4 regions of the Paenibacillus pasadenensis genome follow, and region 3 is predicted to be linked to each of the others. Evidence: riboswitches for the same ligand, from Rfam matches in the RefSeq annotation. Region 3 holds a riboswitch; each other region holds the start of a gene.
The links. A riboswitch is a leader RNA that binds a small molecule or an ion and turns the genes downstream of it on or off. The one in region 3 is predicted to bind cyclic di-AMP.

Region 1: linked by a shared signal. The riboswitch ahead of B8V81_RS19060 (hypothetical protein) and the one ahead of B8V81_RS00125 (resuscitation-promoting factor) in region 3 are both predicted to bind cyclic di-AMP.
Region 2: linked by a shared signal. The riboswitch ahead of B8V81_RS10545 (C40 family peptidase) and the one ahead of B8V81_RS00125 (resuscitation-promoting factor) in region 3 are both predicted to bind cyclic di-AMP.
Region 4: linked by a shared signal. The riboswitch ahead of B8V81_RS04605 (C40 family peptidase) and the one ahead of B8V81_RS00125 (resuscitation-promoting factor) in region 3 are both predicted to bind cyclic di-AMP.

Annotation. Positions count from the first base shown of each region.
Region 1 covers NZ_NFEZ01000004.1:2,232,717-2,237,946, forward strand. The annotation lists gene B8V81_RS19050 (FAD/NAD(P)-binding protein) at 1-1,404, shown strand, start outside; gene B8V81_RS19055 (universal stress protein) at 1,502-2,158, opposite strand; cyclic di-AMP (ydaO/yuaA leader) riboswitch at 2,487-2,685, shown strand; gene B8V81_RS19060 (hypothetical protein) at 2,848-3,279, shown strand; gene B8V81_RS26310 (potassium-transporting ATPase subunit F) at 3,380-3,460, shown strand; gene kdpA (potassium-transporting ATPase subunit KdpA) at 3,485-5,152, shown strand; gene kdpB (potassium-transporting ATPase subunit KdpB) at 5,183-5,230, shown strand, end outside.
Region 2 covers NZ_NFEZ01000004.1:184,753-189,982, forward strand. The annotation lists gene B8V81_RS10530 (alkaline phosphatase) at 1-533, opposite strand, end outside; gene B8V81_RS10535 (M15 family metallopeptidase) at 638-1,321, opposite strand; gene B8V81_RS10540 (cryptochrome/photolyase family protein) at 1,371-2,882, opposite strand; gene B8V81_RS10545 (C40 family peptidase) at 3,015-3,518, opposite strand; cyclic di-AMP (ydaO/yuaA leader) riboswitch at 3,524-3,682, opposite strand; gene B8V81_RS10550 (hypothetical protein) at 3,918-4,145, opposite strand; gene B8V81_RS10555 (hypothetical protein) at 4,399-5,230, opposite strand, start outside.
Region 3 covers NZ_NFEZ01000001.1:23,766-28,995, reverse strand. The annotation lists gene B8V81_RS00135 (HD domain-containing protein) at 130-1,446, shown strand; gene B8V81_RS00130 (TatD family hydrolase) at 1,460-2,233, shown strand; cyclic di-AMP (ydaO/yuaA leader) riboswitch at 2,414-2,637, shown strand; gene B8V81_RS00125 (resuscitation-promoting factor) at 2,874-4,028, shown strand; gene rnmV (ribonuclease M5) at 4,176-4,724, shown strand; gene rsmA (16S rRNA (adenine(1518)-N(6)/adenine(1519)-N(6))-dimethyltransferase RsmA) at 4,721-5,230, shown strand, end outside.
Region 4 covers NZ_NFEZ01000003.1:176,520-181,749, forward strand. The annotation lists gene B8V81_RS04590 (UxaA family hydrolase) at 1-188, opposite strand, end outside; gene B8V81_RS04595 (LacI family DNA-binding transcriptional regulator) at 351-1,361, shown strand; gene fosB (metallothiol transferase FosB) at 1,617-2,039, opposite strand; gene B8V81_RS04605 (C40 family peptidase) at 2,138-2,629, opposite strand; cyclic di-AMP (ydaO/yuaA leader) riboswitch at 2,634-2,767, opposite strand; gene B8V81_RS04610 (glycosyl hydrolase family 18 protein) at 3,081-4,391, shown strand; gene B8V81_RS04615 (AraC family transcriptional regulator) at 4,617-5,230, shown strand, end outside.

The DNA of each region.
Region 1 (5,230 bases), on a different contig from region 3:
CTGAACGCCCAGGTCCAGCGGGACCTGTCTTATATCGCCTTCGGAGGGGCGGGCTGGGTCCAGCCGAGGAGCCATGACGAAGGCCATGTGCATGACGTCGCCATCATCGGCGGCGGCCAGAGCGGACTCGGAGCCGCATTTGCTTTAATGAAGGAACGCGTCTCGAACGTCATCGTCCTCGATGAGAATCCGGAGGGCAAGGAAGGGCCGTGGGAAACGTACGCGCGCATGAACACGCTCCGTACGCCCAAGCATCTGCCGTCCATCGATCTCGGCGTTCCGTCGCTCACGTTCCGCGCCTGGTGGGAGGCGCAGGCAGGCGCGGAGGGCTGGGAGGCGATCGACAAAATTCCGCGCGGGGACTGGATGAGCTACTTGCGCTGGTACCGCCGGGTGCTGAACCTGCCTGTCGTCAACGAGACGCGGCTGACGCTCGTCGAGCCGCTGGAGAAGGGCCTTTACCGGCTCCATCTCGAAGGCCCCGGCGCGCCGGCTCCGCAGCTGCTCGCCCGCAAGGTCATCCTCGCGACCGGCATCCAGGGCGGCGGGGAGTGGCATGTGCCGCCGCTCGTGTCGCGCCATGTGCCGCGCGAGCTGTACGCGCATACGTCCGAGGCGATTGACTTCGAGGCGCTGCGCGGCAAGCGGATCGCCGTGCTCGGCGGAGGCGCGTCGGCGTTCGACAACGCCAGCTTCGCCTTGGCCGCGGGCGTCGCGGAGGCGCATGTATTCGTCCGCCGGCCGGAGCTGCCGCGCATCAATCCGATCCGGCAAATGGAGCACTCGGGCATGATCGAGCATTTCCCGCGGCTGTCCGACGAGGACAAGTACGCCGTCATGGCGCATTTCTTCAAGCACAACCAGCCGCCGACGAACGACACGTTCCAGCGGGCGGCCGCCTGGCCGGGCTTCCGGCTCCATGTCGGAGCGCCCTGGCTCGCGGTGCGGACGGAAGGAGAGCGGGCCGTCGTGACGACGCCGCAGGGCGAGGAGTCGTTCGACTTCCTCGTCGTCAGCACCGGGCTGCTGACCGACCCGGCGCTGCGTCCCGAGCTGCGGCTGGTCGAGCGCCATATCGCCCGCTGGGGCGACCGGTACGAGGCGCCGGCGGACATCGCCAGCCCGGTGCTCGACGCCCATCCGTATTTGACGCCGGGCTTCGCCTTCACGAGCCGGGACGAGGAGGGCGCGTCGCGGCTGCACGGCCTTCACACGTTCAACTACTCCGCGATGATCAGTTGCGGCCTATCCGCCTCCGCGCTGTCGGGCATGCGCCATGCGATACCGAAGCTCGTGTCGGAGGTCGCGGGCGGGCTGTTCCTCGACGATCGCGAGCGGATTCTGGATCAGTTCTACCGGTACGACGAGCTGGAGTTCACGGGCTGGATGGATTCGTTAAGCTGATCTTACGCCCGGCGACCCGGTCTGCCAAATAAAAATCGCGTAAAAACGTCTCCTTAGGGCGTGTTTGCAATCCCGCTTCGGGTTATGCAAACACGCCCTAGCTTCTGCTCCGCCAGAAGGCCGGGAATTCGGGATCGACGACGGCGCCGTGACGCACCTTGAAGGCGCGGCTGCGGCTGCTGCCGTCCTTGAGCTTCAGCAGGCCATGCTCGAACTCGGTATCGCGGCTGCGGAAAAAGACGCCGGAGCATCCATTCTTGTCCAAGGTCCTCTGGATGACGTAGCCGCCGTCCCGCGCGGCGACCGCGACGCGGACGCCGCGCTCATGGGTCCGCTCCAGCTCCTCGTCCAGCCGCTGCACGGCGACGACATGCAGATCGGTCTGGCCGATCCGGCGCAGCAGCGCGTCGACGAAGGAGCCGTGGAACCGCTCCTCCCAGCGCGTCGGCACGGGCTGGCCGACGACGATCTGCGTCATGCGCTCGATCATCGCCGTATGCGCGATCACGTCGACGGCCTTGCGGCCTGCGGACGGCACCGCCCGGAATTCCGCGCCTGCTTCGGCCGCGGCCTCGCGCCAGACGCGCTGCCATTCCTCCTGCGCCGAGCCGGGCGCCGCCTCGACGTCCGACACCACGCTCAGGACGACCAAGCGGCTGCCCGCCGCCGCGGCAAGCTCGGCGCCGCGGCGGATGAGGCGCTCTCCGTGCGGGCCGTACGACAGGCAGACGAGGATGTGTTCCGATTTGGGCATGGCAATTGCTCCTTCGCTTTTTTTTGCTGCTCATCCTACGCGACGAGAGGGCGGTCTGTAAAAGGCGGCGCAGGCGGAATTCAGCCGTCCCGCTTCATGTAAGCGCGACCATCGCCTTCGTTTGCCGAGAATGAAATCGGCGATGGAGGCGGGTTTTTGGCATGCGTCGAGATGAATTCGAGAGAATGAGCGAGATTCAGAGAGAGAAATGGAGATCGATCGGCCTTTCTTGCTCGACAAGCGCGATCGCGGCCGGATTTTCGCCGCTGGCCCGGCTTTACTTTCCGAAAAGTCCGGGTGTAAGATTCGTCTCAGCTAGCCAGACCAGCTTTTGACAACGCTGAGTTTCCGAAATGGAAAACGGGGGAACCAAGCGGAGCCTGCGGCCGCCGATGTGAGAGTCGGCCGCCGCGGCTCCAGGGGTGAATCCTGGGGGAGCGGATCCATGGAATCCGTCTCCCTCGGGTAGGGCGACTCTCACCGTCCGAATCCGACAGCTAACCTCGTAAGCGCAGGAGGCGGCGCGCGCCATAGCGCGCCGTGCTCCGATCGGGAGAGAGGATGATGACGCTTGTGATCTGACCAAGACCACAGGGGCCGCTGCCTCTGTGGTTTTTTGCGCGCTTTTTTCCAAAGCGGATCCCGGTCCGCAGCCGTCCGCCGCCCTCGCCACCCGAAGGAGAACCACCATGGATCTCGATCCCGAAACGATACTCGTCTCGCCGGCCACAGCGGCCGGCGAACGCTTCCTGATGCAGCTGAAGCGCATGCGGATTCCTTGCGCCGCAGTCGTCAACAGCCGCCGCGAAAGGCAGCGGCTGGAGCGCCTCGGCTTAGGTCGAATCATGCAAATCGATACGGCCGAAAAGGACCGCAATCCGGCGCCTGAATGCCGATGCGGCAACGTCTACCTGTTCGAGAGCAGCCTCGCTCTCTGCTGCCGCTATGTGCAGATTTTCCGCGGCTGGACCGGCCGCAGCATCTTCGTCGTCACGCAAGGCCGCGGCTCGGGCGGCGTCTACAAGTCGCTCGGAGCGGATTATGTCATTCATACAAACGGGCAGGACGTCTTTTACCTCATTCAGGACGAAGCCCGCCAAGACAAGGAGCCATTCACATGATGGATATCGGCATGCTCGCCTTGCTGATCGGATTGACCGCCGCGATGCTCGGCCTGCTCGCCTGGTGCGGCAAGCAGGCGCAGGAAGGACGCGAGGAACGATGATCGCGCTCCTGTGGGTTGTCGTCGCGGCCGTGTTCCTCTACCTCGTCTACGTCTTGCTTCACCCCGACCAATTCTGACCCAAGAAGGAGCCACCTCCCATGATGGCAGGACTATCCATCGCAATCACGCTGCTGCTCGTGCTGCTGCTGGCCAAGCCGGCGGGGCTGTATCTCTATCGGGCCTACAGCCTGGAGCCGACCGGCCTCGACCGCGTCTTCGGCCCGGCGGAGCGGCTGATCTACCGCCTCGGGGGCATCCGCCCCGGAAGCCAGAGCTGGAAAGCCTACGCCGCGGCGCTGATCGTCAGCAACGGCGTCATGCTGCTGCTCGTCTACGCCGTCTTCCGCACGCAAGCCTATCTCCCGCTCAATCCGAGCGGGATCGCGAACATGGAGCCGCGGCTCGCGTTCAACACGACGATCAGCTTCATGACCAATACGAACCTGCAGCATTACAGCGGCGAAAGCGGCTTATCCTATCTGTCCCAAATGATCGCGATCGTGTTCATGATGTTCGTCTCGCCGGCGACGGGGCTGTGCGCGGCGATGGCGTTCATGAGAGGGCTGGCCGGCAAGCCGATGGGCCATTTCTTCGTCGATCTCGTGCGCTCGATCACGCGGGTGCTGCTGCCGATCGCTTTTGTGCTGGCGCTCGTCTTCGTCGCGCTCGGCGTGCCGCAGACGCTGGAGCCGTCTGCCGCCGCGCAGACGCTGGAGGGCGGGGAGCAGACGATCGCGCGCGGTCCGGTCGCCTCGCTGCTCGCCATCAAGGAGCTCGGCAACAACGGCGGCGGCCATATGGGCGTCAACTCCGCGCATCCGTTCGAAAACCCCGACGCGATCAGCAACCTATTGCAGATGCTGCTCATGCTGCTCGTGCCGACGGCGCTGCCGTTCGCGTACGGCAAGCTCGTCGGCAATCCGAAGCAGGGGCGGGTGCTGTTCGTCTCCATGGCGCTGCTGTTCGTCGTCATGCTGGGCGTCTCGCTGACGGCCGAGCAGGAGGCGAACCCCGCGATCGCGGCGCTCGGCTATGATTCCGGCCAAGGAAGCATGGAAGGAAAGGAAACCCGCTTCGGCGTGCCGCAATCCGCGCTCTATTCAGTCGTGACGACCGCCTCCGAAACCGGCGCCGTCAACTCGATGCACGACTCGTTCACGCCGCTCGGCGGCATGGTGCCGCTCATGAACATGATGCTGAACACCGTGTTCGGCGGCTCCGGCGTCGGCCTCATGAACGTGCTGCTGTACGCGCTGATGGCGGTGTTTCTCTCCGGCCTGATGGTCGGCCGGACGCCGGAGTTTCTCGGCAAGAAGCTGGAGGGTCGCGAAATGAAGCTGATCGCGCTGACGCTGCTCGTGCAGCCGGCGCTCATCCTGCTGCCGACGGCCGCCGCTCTTTATGCTTATCCCGATACGATCTCGAACCCGGGCTACCATGGCCTTACCCAGGCGCTCTACGAGTTCACGTCGTCCGCGGCCAACAACGGCTCCGGCTTCGAGGGACTAGGCGACAATACGCCGTTCTGGAACCTCAGCACCGGCATCGTCATGTACCTGGGGCGGTACGTCTCCATCATCACGCTGCTTGCGGTCGCGGGCTCGCTCGCCGCCAAAAAGGCCGTGCCGGAGACGATCGGCACGTTCCGCACCGATTCGGCTACGTTCGGCGCCGTCTTTCTCGGCACCGTGCTCATCGTCGGCGCGCTGACGTACTTCCCGAGCCTCGTGCTGGGGCCGATCGCCGAGCAGCTGACGCTGAAGCCATAGCCGAACGGACAGAAAAGAGGAGAGCTAGCCATGAGCCAAAATAGATCGACGCTTGGCGGACCGATCGTCCGCCAGGCT
Region 2 (5,230 bases), on a different contig from region 3:
TCGGTCAGTCCCTTGGACATGACGCGGGCGATCGTGATGCTCGGCTGGGCCATGCCGTCGCCGACGAACAGGATGACGTTTTTCGCCTTGCGGCCGGCCTGCTCCGTATTCACGACTTCATACTGCACGGTGCGCTTCAGGCTGCCGGCCTGGACGGAGACGGAGACAGGGCCGGCCTTGGGGAAGGAGACGTCGCGGACGGTGAATTCGCGGCTCTTGGCGGTGGAGGTCAGCTCGAGCTTTTTGCCGAAGACGGCTTCGGGGCTCTTGCCGTTGATCGTGATGCGGACGGTCGAGGCGTCGCCCGTCCAGTCGTTCAGCTCGACGCGAAAATCGAACTTCGCGCCAGCGAGGAACTTGGCCTGGTGGATCGGGGCGATGTAGATGGACGGGGCGGCATTCGCCGTCTCCGCAGCTTCCGCGGCCGCGGCGGGCTGCGGGCCGAGCTCGGCGAGTCCGGCTCCGCCGACGGCCGTCGCGGCGGCCAGCATCGCCCCGAGCAGGATGCGGCTCGTCTTGCTTGATTTTCTCATCTCAAAAAACCCTCCCAAGAGAATTAGGTATGAACGAGTGCTCATCCGTTATCTTAAGAGGGCTTTATGCGGGGTTGTTTATCGGCAAATAGTTTATTTGTAAATTATTCCGCCTTCTCTGGCGGGCCGCTCGCCGTGCCGTCCGCGAGCAGCGAGCCGTCCGGACGGTTGCCGAGCTGCAGCTCGCGGATCGAGTAGCCGAAATCCATCTGCAGATGAGGGTTGTCCTTGAAGCCTTCCCAGTCGCCGCCCCAGCTGAAGCCGAGCCGCTTGGCCATGTCGGCGACCTCGAGCCAGTCGGCCCGGCCGTTCTTGTTGCCGTCGTACTCCATGTCCCAGATGATGTCGCCGGAGCGGTCCTTCAGGGCGAAGTCGATCGCGAGCCCGTAGTTGTGGAACGACTCGCCGCCCTTGGCATGGGTGACGATGCGGCCCTCGCGATCCCGTCCCTGGGCGTAGATCTCGTCCTGCTCGGCCTCGCTGCGGAAGCCGTCAGTGAACACGACGGCGATGCCGGCGGCCTTCGCCTGGGCGGCGAGCCGCTCGCTCGCCGCCCGAACCTCGGGATGCAGGCCGGCGACGGGCGGCACGTCGCGGTACAGGCCTTGCGGCACGATCTTGTCGAACGCCCGCGGCAGCTCCAGCTTGAGCAGGGCGAGCGTCCCGGCGGCCAGTCCGGCGACGATGAGCAGCCCGCCCAGCGGGCTCCGCTTGCGTCGCGGCTTGCGCCGGACGGCGGCGCGGGCGTCTGCCCGGGCGGGGGCTGGTGTCGGTCGAGGCATTCCCATGTGCGTCTCCTTCGCTGGCGTAGTCTTGGTTGCGCCTTGTCTATGTGTTCTAATGAAGACGATCGAGCGGGCGGGAAGGCTTCGCGAGCAGCCGCTTGTACGTCTCGATGGCGCGGGCGCGCGACGCCTTGAGGTCGACGACCGCCTGCGGCGAAGGCTCGTGCACGGCGGCGGCGGACCATCCGGCCCGCTCGGGCAGCCAGCGCCGGATGTAGGCGCCGTCCGGATCCCAGCGCTTGGACTGGACGACCGGATTCATGATGCGGAAGTACGGAGCGGCGTCGAAGCCGAGCGAGCTGCTCCACAGCCAGCCGCCGCGGTTCAGCGTAGCGTCGTAGTCGAGCAGCTGCTCGCGGAACCATCGCTCTCCCGCCGTGAACGGCGCCAGCAGGTTTTTGCACAGGAACATCGCCGCGATCATGCGCAGCCGGTTCGGCAGCTCGCCGGTCGTCCGCAGCTGCGTCATCGCCGCGTCGATGAGCGGGATGCCGGTGCGGCCTTGCCGCCATGCCTCCGCATGCCGCTCCGTCAGGCCGGACAGGTCGACCTGCTCCTCATAGCGGAAAAAGTCCGCGTCGAACCGCGCCTGGTACAGGTAGAACTCCCGCCAGGCGAGCTGGCGGATCCAGCTCTCCGCGCCGGAGCGCGCCGCCGCGGCCGACGGATCGCGCGGCGCGGAGCCCGGGCCTTCGCCGCTGCCCGGCAGCGCCAGCTCGAGCTGGCCCGCGGCGTCCGCCCGCCAGTCGGCCGCTCCGCCGAAGGCAAGCGGCTCGCGCCCGTCCTCGGTCCGGGCGGCATCCAGGGCGAGGCCGTAGGCGCGCCGGGCCGACAGCGCGCCGACGTTCAGCCAGCGCGAGAGGCCGCTCCCGGCATCCAGCGCGTAGCGGTCGCGCAGCTCCTCGTACGCCTGCAGGCTGCCGCCGAGGAACCGCTCCAGCTGCCGCTCGGGCCGCTCGTCCTCCGGCACGGGGGCCGCGAGCAGGCCGGCCAGCTCGCCCGGCACGCTCCAGCTGCCGCCGCCGGAGAGCCGGGCGATCGGCAGGCCGCCGGCAGCGACGGCCGGAGGCGGCGCGAGCCGCGAGCGGACATAACCGTTCCACGCCCGGTAGAACGGCGTGAACACGCGGTACGGCTCTTTTCTTCCCGTCTGCTCCTGGAACGCGTCCAGATCGGCGAGCGGCACGTCCTCCAGCGCCGTCCAGCGCACGCCCCGGCTGCGGCAGACGGCGGCGAGCCGCTCGTCCCGCCGCCGCGCATAAGGCGTATGGTCGGCGGTGACGACGACCTCGCGGATCGGCTCCCGCTCGAGCAGCTCGTCCAGCACGAGGGCGGGATTGCCGTGCAGCAGCTGCAGCTCGGCTCCTTGCGCCGCATAATCCCGCAGCAGCAGACCGGCCGCCCGCAGGAAATGCCGTCCGGGATGGGACTCGGCGCGGCCGTCCCCGAGCTGCGCCGGGTCGAGGATCAGCGCATGGATGCCCGGCATGCCAAGGCTGGCGGCGTAGTCGAACGCGCGCAGATCGCCCGCTCGGAGATCCTTGCGGTGGATGAACAGATACATGTCCTTGCCTCCTTGGATCGGCCGCGGCCGATCATGCTCTTTCCGTACTACCCTGCCGGAATGCAAACAAACCGCAGCAGGCGCTCCGAGGGGAGGCTTGCTGCGGTCTGCTCGTCCGACTTCGAAAGGCTTTTAATCGACGTCCGGACCGCCGTCCGGCTGGTCGGCAGCGTCGTCCGCGTACTTCTCGAACGTCTTTTCGTCCATGACGCGGCGGGCGGACATATAGCGCTTGGCGTAGTAGGACTCGCTCAGCTCGCTGATCGTCACGCCTCGGCTTGAGGAAGCGTGAGCGAACTTGCCGTCGCCGACGTAGACGCCCACATGGGAGACGCCCTTGCCGCTCGTATTGAAGAACACGAGATCTCCCGCCTTCAGGTCGTCTTTGGCGACCTTCTTGCCCATGGCCGATTGAGCCGCGGACGAGTGGGGGAGCGTGATCTTGAACTGCTTGAACACGTAGGACGTGAAGCCCGAGCAGTCGAAGCCTTTCGAGGTGGTGCCCGCCGACTTGTACGGCGTGCCGATGACGTCGCTGATGACGCCGTCCATTTTGGATCCTGCCGATGCGCTTTGCGCGCCTGCCGAGAACAGCAGGGCAAGTCCGAGTGCGATTGCTGCGGCTTTCTTCTTCAAAGCTGAAGTGCTCCTTCCAGAGCCTACGAGGTTAGCTGTGGGGTTCGGTTGAAGGTTCCCTATGATTTCTCGGCCTTCCTGCCTTGCGGCGAGGAGGGCGAAATCAATTCACCCTGAGATGGTTCCCCCGTTTCCATAGTCATGGAACTCGGCATGTTTGAACTGCTTCTGGAAGTGGTATTCTTTTCTTTAAGCTATTTTCCTCCCTTTCCCGACATTTTCTCATAATTCTCATGTTGAAAGAGACAAATGACAGCGCTTGCTTCGGGGGCTGGAGTCGAATCGACGCCTCTGCCGGCGGGCCGCTTCGGCTCTGCCGCATCGAAAAAAAGCGCCCCTCGCGAGGGGCGCTTTTGCGGTCGGCGCGTCGTTCGCGCCGGAGCGATCCGAATCGGGGGATCAGGCCGTGTACAGCGAGTTTTCCATCAACGTGAGCAGCTTCGTGCGCATGCCCATCAGGCGGGTCAGCGCGGCCTCGCTGAGGTCGAGCCCTTCCGGGCGCAGGCGGGCGTGCTCGCTCTGCAGGGCTTCCAGCTCCTGCGCGTTCCGGTAGGCGCCGGCGCGGTCCAGCAGATCGCCGGTCGCTTGATGCAGCTGCTCGTAGTAGGCGTAGATTTTTTCGGTCATGGTCAATCTTTCCTCTCTCTCTAAAATGAAACTCTCCTCTAGCATGTCCTGCATTCGATGGCTTCTATGCTCCATTAAAGCTGCGGATGATGATCGTACGATCATCGGCAGATGAAGGTTTGGTGTTCGCGGGGCGGTGCCGGGGCGGCGCTGCGCGGCCGGCCTGGATGTTATATACACCGCATTCGGGTCCGAAAAACAAGACAAAATTGTCAGAGAATTTACACAATTATAGGATGGACATTCGGATTTGTCAACTAACCTGACGTCCTCCGGCATCTGGCTTGTCGGACCAGCAGCTGTACTGCGCGGAGAGGATCCAGACGTCGATCAGCGTGCGGACGAAATGATACCCTTGCTGGATGACGATGGCGGCAAGGCCGGCCCAGGCCATCGCCCCAGCGCTGACGCCGGCTTGCAGCAGGCCCGACAGCAGCAGCAGGACGAGGCTGACGCCTGCCAGCGGCAGCAGGCGGCGCAGCGCCTGGCGGAAGCTCGCCCCTGCGCCCAGGCCGCTTGCCGCGCCGAACTGCAGGCTGAGGATCAGCACATGGAGCAGTCCGATCCAGAGCAGCCACGCTCCGGCCCAGGGCAGCGCGTCCGCGGCCAGCTGCGGCAGCGAGCTGTAGTGCTGGAAGCGTTGGAAGCCCTCCCGCGCAAGCCAGACGGCCGGAGCGAGCGCGAGCGTCAGCTCGGCGGCAGCGAGCAGGATGAACGGCTTCCAGCAGACGCGGATGCCCTCGAGGAAGCGCGTGCCTCCTTCGGCTCCGGATTCCGCGGCATGCCGCACGGAGTAGGCGAGTCCGGCGCTCAGCAGCGGACCGAGCAGCAGGCGGGCGAGCAGCAGTCCGCCCAGCAGCCACAGATACGGATGGGCCAGATCCGTCTTGAGCAGCCGGAACTGCGACTCCGCCCAGAAGATCGCGTCTGCGCCGGTGGCGGCTCCGTCCGCCCCGGGATAGCGCTGCACGAGCGGGCGCACGACGGAGTCGACGAGCCGGTACAGGAAGAAGCCCCACAGCAGCCGGTACAGGAACAGGAAGGCGGCGATCGGCAGATGCTTGACAGTCAGCCCCCAGCCTTGC
Region 3 (5,230 bases):
GCGGTACAAGGGGTTCCAACTTAGGCTATCTTACTATAGACAAGTTTCAATTGGAAATATATTTGCGACATCATTCGACAAAAACCTGGGGTTTTTGTCGAAACTATGAACAGAAAGCAAGGTGGGGCAATGGCGAGGCTGGAAGAAGAAAAGGTGTTCAAGGATCCTGTCCATAAGTATATCTACGTGCAAGATCAGCTGATCTGGGATCTGATCGATACGCCGGAATTTCAGCGGCTGCGGAGGATCCGCCAGCTCGGCACGACCTACCTGACCTTTCACGGGGCGGAGCATAGCCGCTTCAGCCATTCGCTGGGCGTATATGAGATTACCCGCCGGATCATCTCGCAATTCGAGCGGAGCGAGTACCCGGATTGGCCGAGGGAAGAGAAGCTGCTCTGTCTGTGCGCGGCCCTGCTTCACGATCTGGGGCATGGACCGTTCTCCCACTCGATCGAGGAAGTGATGGAGTTCGACCATGAGGAATGGAGCTGCCATATAATAGAGGGAAAGACGGAAGTGAACCGGCTCCTGCGCACGGTGGAGGCCGATTTTCCGAGCAAGGTGGCCTCGGTCATCCGCAAGAACTACGAGAAGCCGATCGTCGTCAATCTCGTCTCGAGCCAGATGGACGCGGACCGGATGGATTACCTGCTCCGGGACGCCTATTTTACCGGAGCCAACTACGGCACGTTCGATCTGGACCGGATCCTGCGCGTGCTGAGGCCCCATCAGGGGCGGATCGTCGTCAAGGGGAGCGGGATGCACGCGGTGGAGGATTATCTCATGAGCCGGTATCAGATGTACTGGCAGGTGTACTTCCATCCGGTGACCCGCAGCTCGGAGATCATCCTCCGGAAAATCTTGCTTCGCGCCCAGGAGCTGTGCCGCTCGGGCTATCCGTTCGGGTGGATTCCGGATCCGATCGTCAAGCTGTTCCAAGGCCAGCTCGATGTTCCTTCCTACCTGAAGCTCGACGAGGCGCTCGTGCAGACGGCGTTCGTGGCATGGACGGAAGAGGAGGACAAGCTGCTGTCGCAGCTGTGCTCGCGGTTCCTTCATCGCAAATTGTACAAGTATATAACCTTCGAGAAAGAGCATGAATCAGAAGCGCAGCTGTGCTTCGAGGAAATGGCGGCGGCGGGAATGGATCCGGGCTATGAGCTTGAAATTGATTTCCCGTACGATCTTCCTTATCATGTGTATCGATCCGCGACCGAGGGCCTGACCGATGGAGGAAGGGGCAAGCCACCCATCCTGCTGCTCGAGCCGAGCGGAGCCGTAACGGAAATCTCGCTGCGCTCCGATGTCGTTCCCTCGATCACGGGCATGCACCGAGGCCATTACCGCCTGTATTATGATGAAGAAGCCGCCGGACGGATCCGGCATAAGCTGAAGCCGCGTACGGCGGCCCGTCTGGGCTTGGAGCAGAGCGGCGAAGCATGAAAGGAGTCGAACCATGAAAGGAATCATCGACACGCACACCCATATGGACTCACCGAAATTCGACAACGACCGCGCCGAAGCGATTCAGCGCGCGCGGGAAGCCGGCGTGGAGCTGCTGTTCAATGTCGGCTTCAACCGGGAAACGATCCCGACGACGCTGGAGCTTGCCGAATCTTATCCCTTCGTCTACGCCATCGTCGGCTGGCATCCGACCGACACGGCCGATCTGCGCGAGGGCGATCTGGCCTGGATCGAGTCGCTGATGAGCAATCCGAAGGTCGCCGCGCTCGGAGAAATCGGGCTCGATTATTACTGGGACACCTCGCCGAAGGAGGTCCAGCAGCAGGCGTTCCGCGACCAGATCGCGATCGCCAAGCGATGCCGCAAGCCGATCGTCATCCATAACCGCGACGCCCATGAGGATGTCGTCCGCATCCTCCGCGAGGAGAAAGCGGAGGAGGTCGGAGGCATCATGCACTGCTTCTCCGGCAGCTGGGAAACGGCGAAGCAGTGCCTCGACATGAACTTCTACATCTCCTTCGGCGGACCGGTCACGTTCAAAAATGCAAGGGTTCCCAAAGAGGTGCTCGCGCAAGTGCCGATGGACCGATTGCTGCTCGAAACGGACTCTCCTTACCTCGCTCCGCACCCCCATCGCGGCAAGCGGAACGAAACCTCTTTCGTCACGCTCGTGGCCGAAACGGCTGCGGAAATAAAAGGTAAATCTGTAGAAGAAATCGTTTCCATCACATCGGCAAATGCAAGAAAATGTTTCCAAATTTCTTAAAATGGCGTGATATCGGATGAAAAAAGACTTGTGGAGGAGAAAGATTGACCTTTCCTTGAATAAAACGTCCGTCATCGCCCGAAAACCCTCGATTTTGAATCTCAGAGGATTTTATCGTGTCTTTACAATCGCTTGAAGGAAACGGTATGATTCAACACAGAGCTTTGAGTGATGCAGGATTTTCATCATTCGCTTAATCTCCCCGAACGGGGGGAGCGGGGGAACCATCGCAGCAGAAGGGGACGCAAGCCGTACATACCGAAGGGATGACGCTTGACCGCCAGACAAGCTGTACTTTTCCAGGGGTGAATTCGCCGGGACCACGAGCAGGGTCCTTGAGCCGATAGGGCAGCTCTCTTGCCCGAACCCGTCAGCTAACCTCGTAAGCGCATATAAGAGAGATCAACCTCGTGCTCCACTTCCACCTGATCGTGACCACCCGGGAAGCCACGAAACAGATCCTCTGTCGACGGCTTCTTTTTGTTTGAATAATGAATTATACGTCGACATAGGGTTAACGGTGGAGGTGAGGCGAGGCTGCCAGCGGCGTGCTGCTCGGCACGTACAAAACCTAATAGTCGCGTCTTGAATTATCATGCGTAACACGAGGCGGCGGGGCTATGTAAGGAGGACCGAAGAAGTGGGCGCTATCCCTTTAAAGGAAACCCATGTACAACGATCATCCAGCAAGTCTTTCCAATGGCGATGGAAGCATGACAACCTGCGTTTGATTATCCTTAGCATAACGATCTCACTCGCAATGACTTTCATGTTTTTGGTGTTGCTGAAAGGGACGTCGGAAAAAAGCGTCTCTCTGGTGCTGAACGGGCAGGAGAAAATCGTAAGCACGAGCCATTCCTCGCTCCAGCAGCTGCTGGAGGAGCAGGCGATCGCGGTCGGACCGCATGACGAGCTGTCGATTCCGCTCGGCGCCGCGCTTCAGGAGGGCGACCGCATCGTGATCGACCAGGCGGTGCCGGTGACGATTCTTGCCGACGGCAAGGCCCTGCAGGTGAAGACCACCAAAAAGACCGTGGAAGCGGCGATCGGAGAATCCAATATTGCCGTACGGGAGCAGGATAAAGTATTCCCGAGCTCCGAAAGCAAGCTGAAAGCCAACATGACGATCCGCGTCATGAGAATCGACAAGCATCAGATTACGACCAAGCACGACATCCCGTTCACCGTCGTCCGCAAGCAGGACGCTACCCTGGAAAAGGGGCAGCTCAAGATGGTGAAGGCCGGCCAGAACGGCCAACTCGTCAAAACCTTCGAAAAGGTGTACCAGGACGGCAAACTGGTCACGAAGACTCTGCTCGCCAAATCCATGGAGAAACAAGCCGTCAGCAAGGTCGTGGCGGTGGGAACCAAGGAAAAGCCCAAACCGAAGCCAGCGGTCCTGACCGCGGCATCCTCATCTCCAGCCCTAGCTCAGACCAAATCCGGTCTCGATCTCAAAGCCAAGAAAGTTCTCACCAACGTTACCCTGACCGCGTATACCGCCGGATTCGCCTCCACGGGCAAATCCAAAGGCGACCCCGGTTACGGCGTCACCGCCTCCGGAGCGAAAGTGTCCGAAGGGCGCACCATTGCAGTCGACCCGGACGTCATCCCGCTGGGATGGTGGGTGTATATAGAAGGCATCGGCTTCCGCCGCGCCGAAGATACGGGCGGAGCGATCAACGGCAAGAAAATCGACGTGTTCTACGAAAGTGAATCCTACGTGAAAAAATTCGGCAAGAAGCGAGGCTATACGGTCTATGTCCTTGGACCGACCAAGCCGAAGCTGAGCTGATCTTTTGCGAGCGGGCCCGCTGTTTTTCAGCGGCCCGTTTTGGGCGTTTATAAGGAAATAGCGGGGAGTAAGGGACGGCGAAAGGGTCAAAGCTAGTTGTGATCTTTTACCCTGTCGCAAGCAAGCGGAACCAAAGGAGACAAGCCAGTGATCAAGGAAATCATCGTGGTCGAGGGCAAGGACGACACGACGGCGGTCAAGCGGGCCGTCGAGGCCGATACGATCGAGACGAACGGCTCGGCTGTCGGCGAGGAGGTGCTCCGCCGGATCGAGCTGGCGATGGAGCGGCGCGGCGTCATCATCTTCACCGACCCCGACCACGCCGGGGAACGCATCCGCAAGATCGTCTCTCAGCGCATTCCCGGCTGCAAGCATGCGTTCCTGCCTCAGGAGGACGCCCTTTACCGCGGAGACATCGGCGTCGAGAACGCTTCGCCGGAGGCGGTGCGGCGCGCGCTCGCATCCGTGCGTACGGAAGGCGCGGCCGGCGAGCCGGAAATCACCCATGCCGATCTGATGGAGGCGGGGCTGCTCGTCCATCCGGATGCCGCGCGGCGCCGGCTGCTCATGGGCAATCGGCTCGGCATCGGCTATTGCAACGGCAAGCAGTTCATGAAGCGCTGCGCAAGCTTCCGGATCAGCCGGAAGGAGTTCCGCGAGGCGCTGGAGCAGATGAAGGAGGAAATCGGATCATGACCGATGTAGCGACACCGAGAAGGACGAAGGAAATCATCGAGCGGCACGGATTCTCCTTCAAGAAGAGCCTGGGCCAGAACTTCCTGATCGACCCGAACATCCTGAACAAGATCGTGTCGGCCGCAGGGCTCGACAAGACGAAAGGCGCGCTCGAGATCGGTCCCGGCATCGGCGCCCTGACCGAGCAGCTCGCCCGCCAGGCGAAAGCGGTCGCCGCGGTCGAGATCGACCAGCGCCTCATCCCGATCCTGCAGGAGGTGCTCGGAGCGGAGGAGCATGTCTCGGTCGTGCATGCCGACGTGCTGGAGCTCGACCTGCAGCAGCTGTTCCGCGACAAGTTCGCGGAGACGAGCGCGGTCAGCGTCGTCGCCAACCTGCCCTATTACGTGACGACGCCGATTCTGATGAAGCTGCTCGAGCAGCGGCTGCCGCTGGAGAACATCGTCGTCATGATCCAGAAGGAGGTCGCCGAGCGGATGGCGGCGAAGCCGGGCACCAAAGCCTAC
Region 4 (5,230 bases), on a different contig from region 3:
GCCGCTACGGCCGCGATCGCGATTTTGTGGCCGAACGCGACCGGCTCCGCGACGACGACGCTTCCTTCCCGCCCGCCTGTCTTGTAGCGGATCGTCTCTCCTGCCGCCACATCCCGCAGCGCGGTCGCGACATGGTCGCGGACATCCATGACGATCGCGTCCGCTCCCGCTTCCAACGCATGCTCCATGCCTTCTCCTCCTCTTTGCGCCGGCAGACGACTTGGATCGGCTGGCCGCGCTCCTCGATTTGAGTTATCGGTAACTCAAATGTAAGCGACCTCATGCTTGCTGTCAATAGACCGCATTGGCTACAATGATTGCAGCTTGTAAAAAGGGAACGGAGGAGCTTCATGGTCACCATCTACGACATCGCCCGCGTGGCCGGCGTCTCCGCCATGACAGTGTCGCGGGTCATCAACGATACCGGCCGGATCAGCGAAGCGACGAGAAAGCGGGTCCGGCAGGTGATGGAGGAGCTGCAGTACGTGCCGAACTCCAACGCCCGCAGCCTCGTCCTGCAAAAGACGAATATCCTCTCCCTGCTCATTGCCGACATCGCCAACCCGTTTTATACGACGCTGGCGCGGGGGGCGGAGGATGCGGCCAAGCGGCTTGGCTATCGGCTGCTGTTCGGCAACAGCGACGAGGATTACGGCAAGGAAAAGGACTATGTGGACATGATCCTCTCCACGCGCGTGGACGGCGTGCTGTTCGCTCCGGCCGGCGACGGCTCCGCCCCGCATCTGCGGCTGCTGGAGCAGCACCGCATTCCCTATGTGCTGCTCGACCGGGACGTGCCCGGCATCCAGGCGGACCGCATCCTCGGCGAAAGCCGCGACGGGGCGCGCCGGCTCGTCGAGCATCTGATCGGACTCGGCCACGAGCGCATCGCGCTGGTGAACGGATCGGAGGACGTCTCCACCGCGCGCGAGCGCCATGCGGGCTATCGGGACGCGCTCAAGCTGAACGACCTCCCGTATGACGAGACGCTCGTCCGCCATCTCGACTATTCGGACGGCTTCAATCCGAGCGATCTCGACCCACTGCTGGCGTTGAGCTCCCCGCCGACGGCCATTTTTGCCGCCAACAACTTCCTCGCGCTCGGCGTCATCCAGTCGCTGCGCGAGCGCGGCCTGGCTGTGCCGGACGATCTGTCGGTCGTCTGCTTCGACGATCTCGGCTTCGCCAGCATTTTGAGTCCGTTCCTGACGGTGGCCGCGCAGCCGGCCTATCAGTTCGGCGCGCTCGGCCTGGAGCGCCTCGTCGACCGGATCGAAAACGGCGACGGCAGCGGCCCGCGCACGCTCATCCTGCCGGCGGAGCTGATCGTGCGCTCGTCGAGCCGCAAGCGAGAGCGATGAAAGCAGCTGCGCGGTAGGCCTGGAGCCTGGAGCGGCGCTGCCGTTCGCGAATCCGAGCGGCGAGAAGCCGCGGCTCTGCCGTTCGCGAACCCGAGGAGCGAGAGGCTGCGGCGCCAGAGGCGGCCATGCGACAAGGGGCTGTCCCGACGTCCGTTTCACGGATGCCGGGACAGCCCCTTGTTCCTTTCTGTCCGCGAGCGAGGCTTCTAAGCGCTAACGAAACGACTGCGCGGGCCTATGAGCCATGCGGAGCCTCTAGTCAAAAAACTCCATATGCGGCTTGGTCTGGCGATAATAGGCCATCCGGTCCGCCAGCGTGCCGGTATGGAATTCGAACTTGTGGCCGTCGGGGTCTGCGAAGTAGACCGAGCGCCGGTCACGCTCGTCCCGCTCCCGTCCCGGCAAGATGTCCGCGCCGATGCGCCGCAGCCGGGACACCGCCTCGTCGAACTCCTCCTCTTTAATGGAAAAGGCGATATGCGTATAAGACAGACGGATCTCCTCGCGCGGGAGATCCTTTTCTTCGTTCAAGGCGAGCCACAGACCGTCCAGATCGAAATAAGCGGTCGACCGTCCGCGCACGAGCAGCTTCGCGCCGAACGCCTCCCGATAGAACGCGATCGACCGCTCCAGCGACGAGACGCTGAACAGCAGATGATTAAGGCCTTGCAGCTTCATGATGGACTCCTCCTCCTCCTGTATCGCCAACGGCTCCCCTGCGGGTCCGGATGCAAAAAGTCCCGGCAGCCAAGCTGCCGGGACTTCAACGACCATGCTTATTCTTCGCCGGCGACGTCCTCGCCGTCGTCCTCGCCGATCATCTTGCTGTAGTCCTCGCCGGTGACGACGCGGCGGGCGGTGACGTACCGCTTGGCGTAGTAGGAATCGCTCAGCTTCGTGTAGCGCACGCCCTTGCTGGAGGCGTGGGCGAACTTGCCGTCGCCGACGTAGATGCCGGCATGCGAGATGCCGCGGCCGCTCGTATTGAAGAAGACGAGATCGCCGGGACGAAGATCGTCCTTGTCCACTTTGGAGCCGACCTGAGCCTGCGACTTGGACGTGCGGGGCAGCTTGACGTCGAACTGGTTGAAAATATGGCGGACGAAGCCGGAGCAGTCGAAGCCGGCTGTCGTCGTGCCGCCGTATTTGTAAGGCGTGCCGATGACTTTTTTGATCGCGCTGTCGAGATCCGGCGTATTCGCGAACGCGCTGCTGCTGAACGTCAGAAGCAGAACCAGGCCAAGCATGGACAGGATGACTTTCTTCACAAGTTGCTTCTCCCTTCGGATGCCTACGAAGTTAGCTGTGGGTTCGGTTGAAGGTTCCCTAGAATCCTCTCTTGCAAGATTCATTCACCCGGTATGGTTCCCCCGTTTTTCTTCTCGAAAATTCGGCATGATGATTCATCATTTTTATTAAAGGTTAATATTCGTAGTTTTTTGTCGAATCCCTGCCCGGGAAATATTAGAAGTCCCTCATCAAATCCCTTACTTTTCTCATAAATCAGCCTAGGCCCTTCTGCTCATATCATCGAATGGACGCGATTTTCGCCCCTGTCCTCCTGCCCAGAGGAAGAAATGGATATTTCCCCCTGCCATTCTGAGAAACTATCCTTTAAGCGTTATGAATTTAATAGGATAATAGTGGAACTCTTCGAGTGAAAGGAGGCCGCCTGCCGAATTCCGCTTTTTTATCCTACTTTTGAAAAGGAGGACTTTCATGTCCGCAAAATCCCGCACTTCCACCCCCCGCTTCCAGGCTTTGCGCGCGCTGCTGCTCGCCGTGTTCCTGATCGGCTCGATCGTGCCGGGCTCGCTCGCCGTCCGCACCGCCCATGCCGCCGATGCCTGCACCGGCGTCTCCGCCTGGTCGGCCTCGGCGATCTACACCGCGGGCCAGAAAGCCGTGTACAGCAGCACGCTGTACGAAGCGAAGTGGTGGACGACGAACGAGCGCCCCGACCTGTCCGGCCCATGGGGCGCATGGAAATCGCTCGGCGCCTGCTCGTCCGCTCCGACTCCGACGCCGACTCCGACCAAGACGCCTTCGCCTAGCGCGACGCCGACTCCGACGCCCGGCGCTCCGGGCGGCAAGATTACCGGCGCCTACGTCGCCGACTGGCATTTCCCGAACGTGAGCACCGTGCCGGCCGAAAAGCTGACGCATGTGTTCTACGCCTTCGCCGACGTGGCCAACAACGGCGTGAGCGGCGGCGACGCCTCCAAGCTCGCCCAGCTGACGACGCTGCGCAGCAAAAATCCGAGCCTGAAGGTGCTCGTCTCCGTCGGCGGCTGGGGCCGCTCGCAAGGCTTCGCCGGCGCGGCCTCGACCGACGCCAGCCGGACGGCGTTCGCGAACAGCGCCCTTTCCTACATCCGCGCCAACAAGCTGGACGGCGTCGACATCGACTGGGAATACCCGGCCGCCGGCGACAAGCAGAACTATACGCTGTTCATCCAAAAGCTCCGTTCGGTGCTTGACGCAGGCAGCGCAGCGGACGGCCGAGGCAGCAACAAGTACCAGCTGACCGCCGCCGTAGGCGCTTCGGACTACGGCCTCGGCAACATCGACATCGCCGCCGTGCAGCCGTCGTTCGACTTCCTGAACGTGATGACCTACGACATGCAGGCCGGCTCGGGCACGCATCATACGGCGCTTTACAACTCCTCGCGCGCCAGCTACAGCGTCGACACCGCCGTCAAGCTGCTCAAGAGCAAGGGGCTGCCCGCGTCCAAGCTGGTCATCGGCGGCGCGTTCTACTCCCACGGCACGGCCGACTATACGTACGACGAGCTCAAGGCCGGCTTCATCAACAAAAACGGCTGGACGCGCCAATGGGACGATGCGGCCAAGGCTCCGTATCTGACGAACAGCGGCGGCGGCTTCCTCAGCTACGACGACACGCAGTCGCTAGCCGAAAAGGTCAAGTACCTGAAAGCGAACAGCCTCGCGGGCATCATGTTCTGGGAGTACGGGCAGAACTTGGACGGCGAGCTGCTGGGAGCGATCCACACGGCGCTGAATTCCTGACCGCCTCGCCCGGCATGACGGCAGGCGCGGAGAAATGCCGCTGGTCCAAACGGACCTGCGGCATTTTCGCCTTTTCGCCTGCCGCGGCTCGCTTGACGCGCGGACGCATCGTCTCCGGCGGCTTGCCGCCGCTCGTTTTTCTCCCAAGCGCCTACCGCAGGTGGACAGCGCCGCCCGTCCGCTTTACGATGGATTCATTCAGCATGGAGGAAGGGACGGGCGCATATGGCGAGAAACGAGGGCTACGGCATCTACGGGTTCCGCTTCCAGGAGAGCGCGGAGCTGCCGCTTTGCAGCCTGTTCGCGGTCGGCCGTGAGGCGATCGACTCGACGGACTACGACTGGGACGGGGAGAAGAGGACCGACGGCCCGCTCCTGCTTTTCCAATATACGACGAGCGGCGAAGGAATCTACGAGAGCGGCGGCGAACGCCGGCTGGCGGCGGGAGAAGCGTTCATGACGGAAATTCCCGGGCGTCACCGCTACCGCTATCCGGGAGGAAAGGAGCCGTGGGAGTTCTATTTCGTTCTCCTCCGGCCGACGCATGCGCAGGGCTTGTGGGACTACGTCAAAAGCAGGACCGGCCCCTTTCCCCGCCTGTCGGCGGACAGTCCGCCGATCCTGCTGCTGCGCGATCTGTTCCAGCGCGCCAGCGCGGGCGGAATATCCGATCCGTTCGTCGCCTCCTCCTGCGTGCACGCCTTTCTCGTCGAGCTCTGCCGCTGGGCGTCGACCGGCGCCCGGCCGGAGACGGACTGGCCCGCTGCGATCCGCGAAGCGGCCGACTGCATGCGGACGCGCTATGCCGACATGATCAGCCAGCATGAGCTGGCCGACCG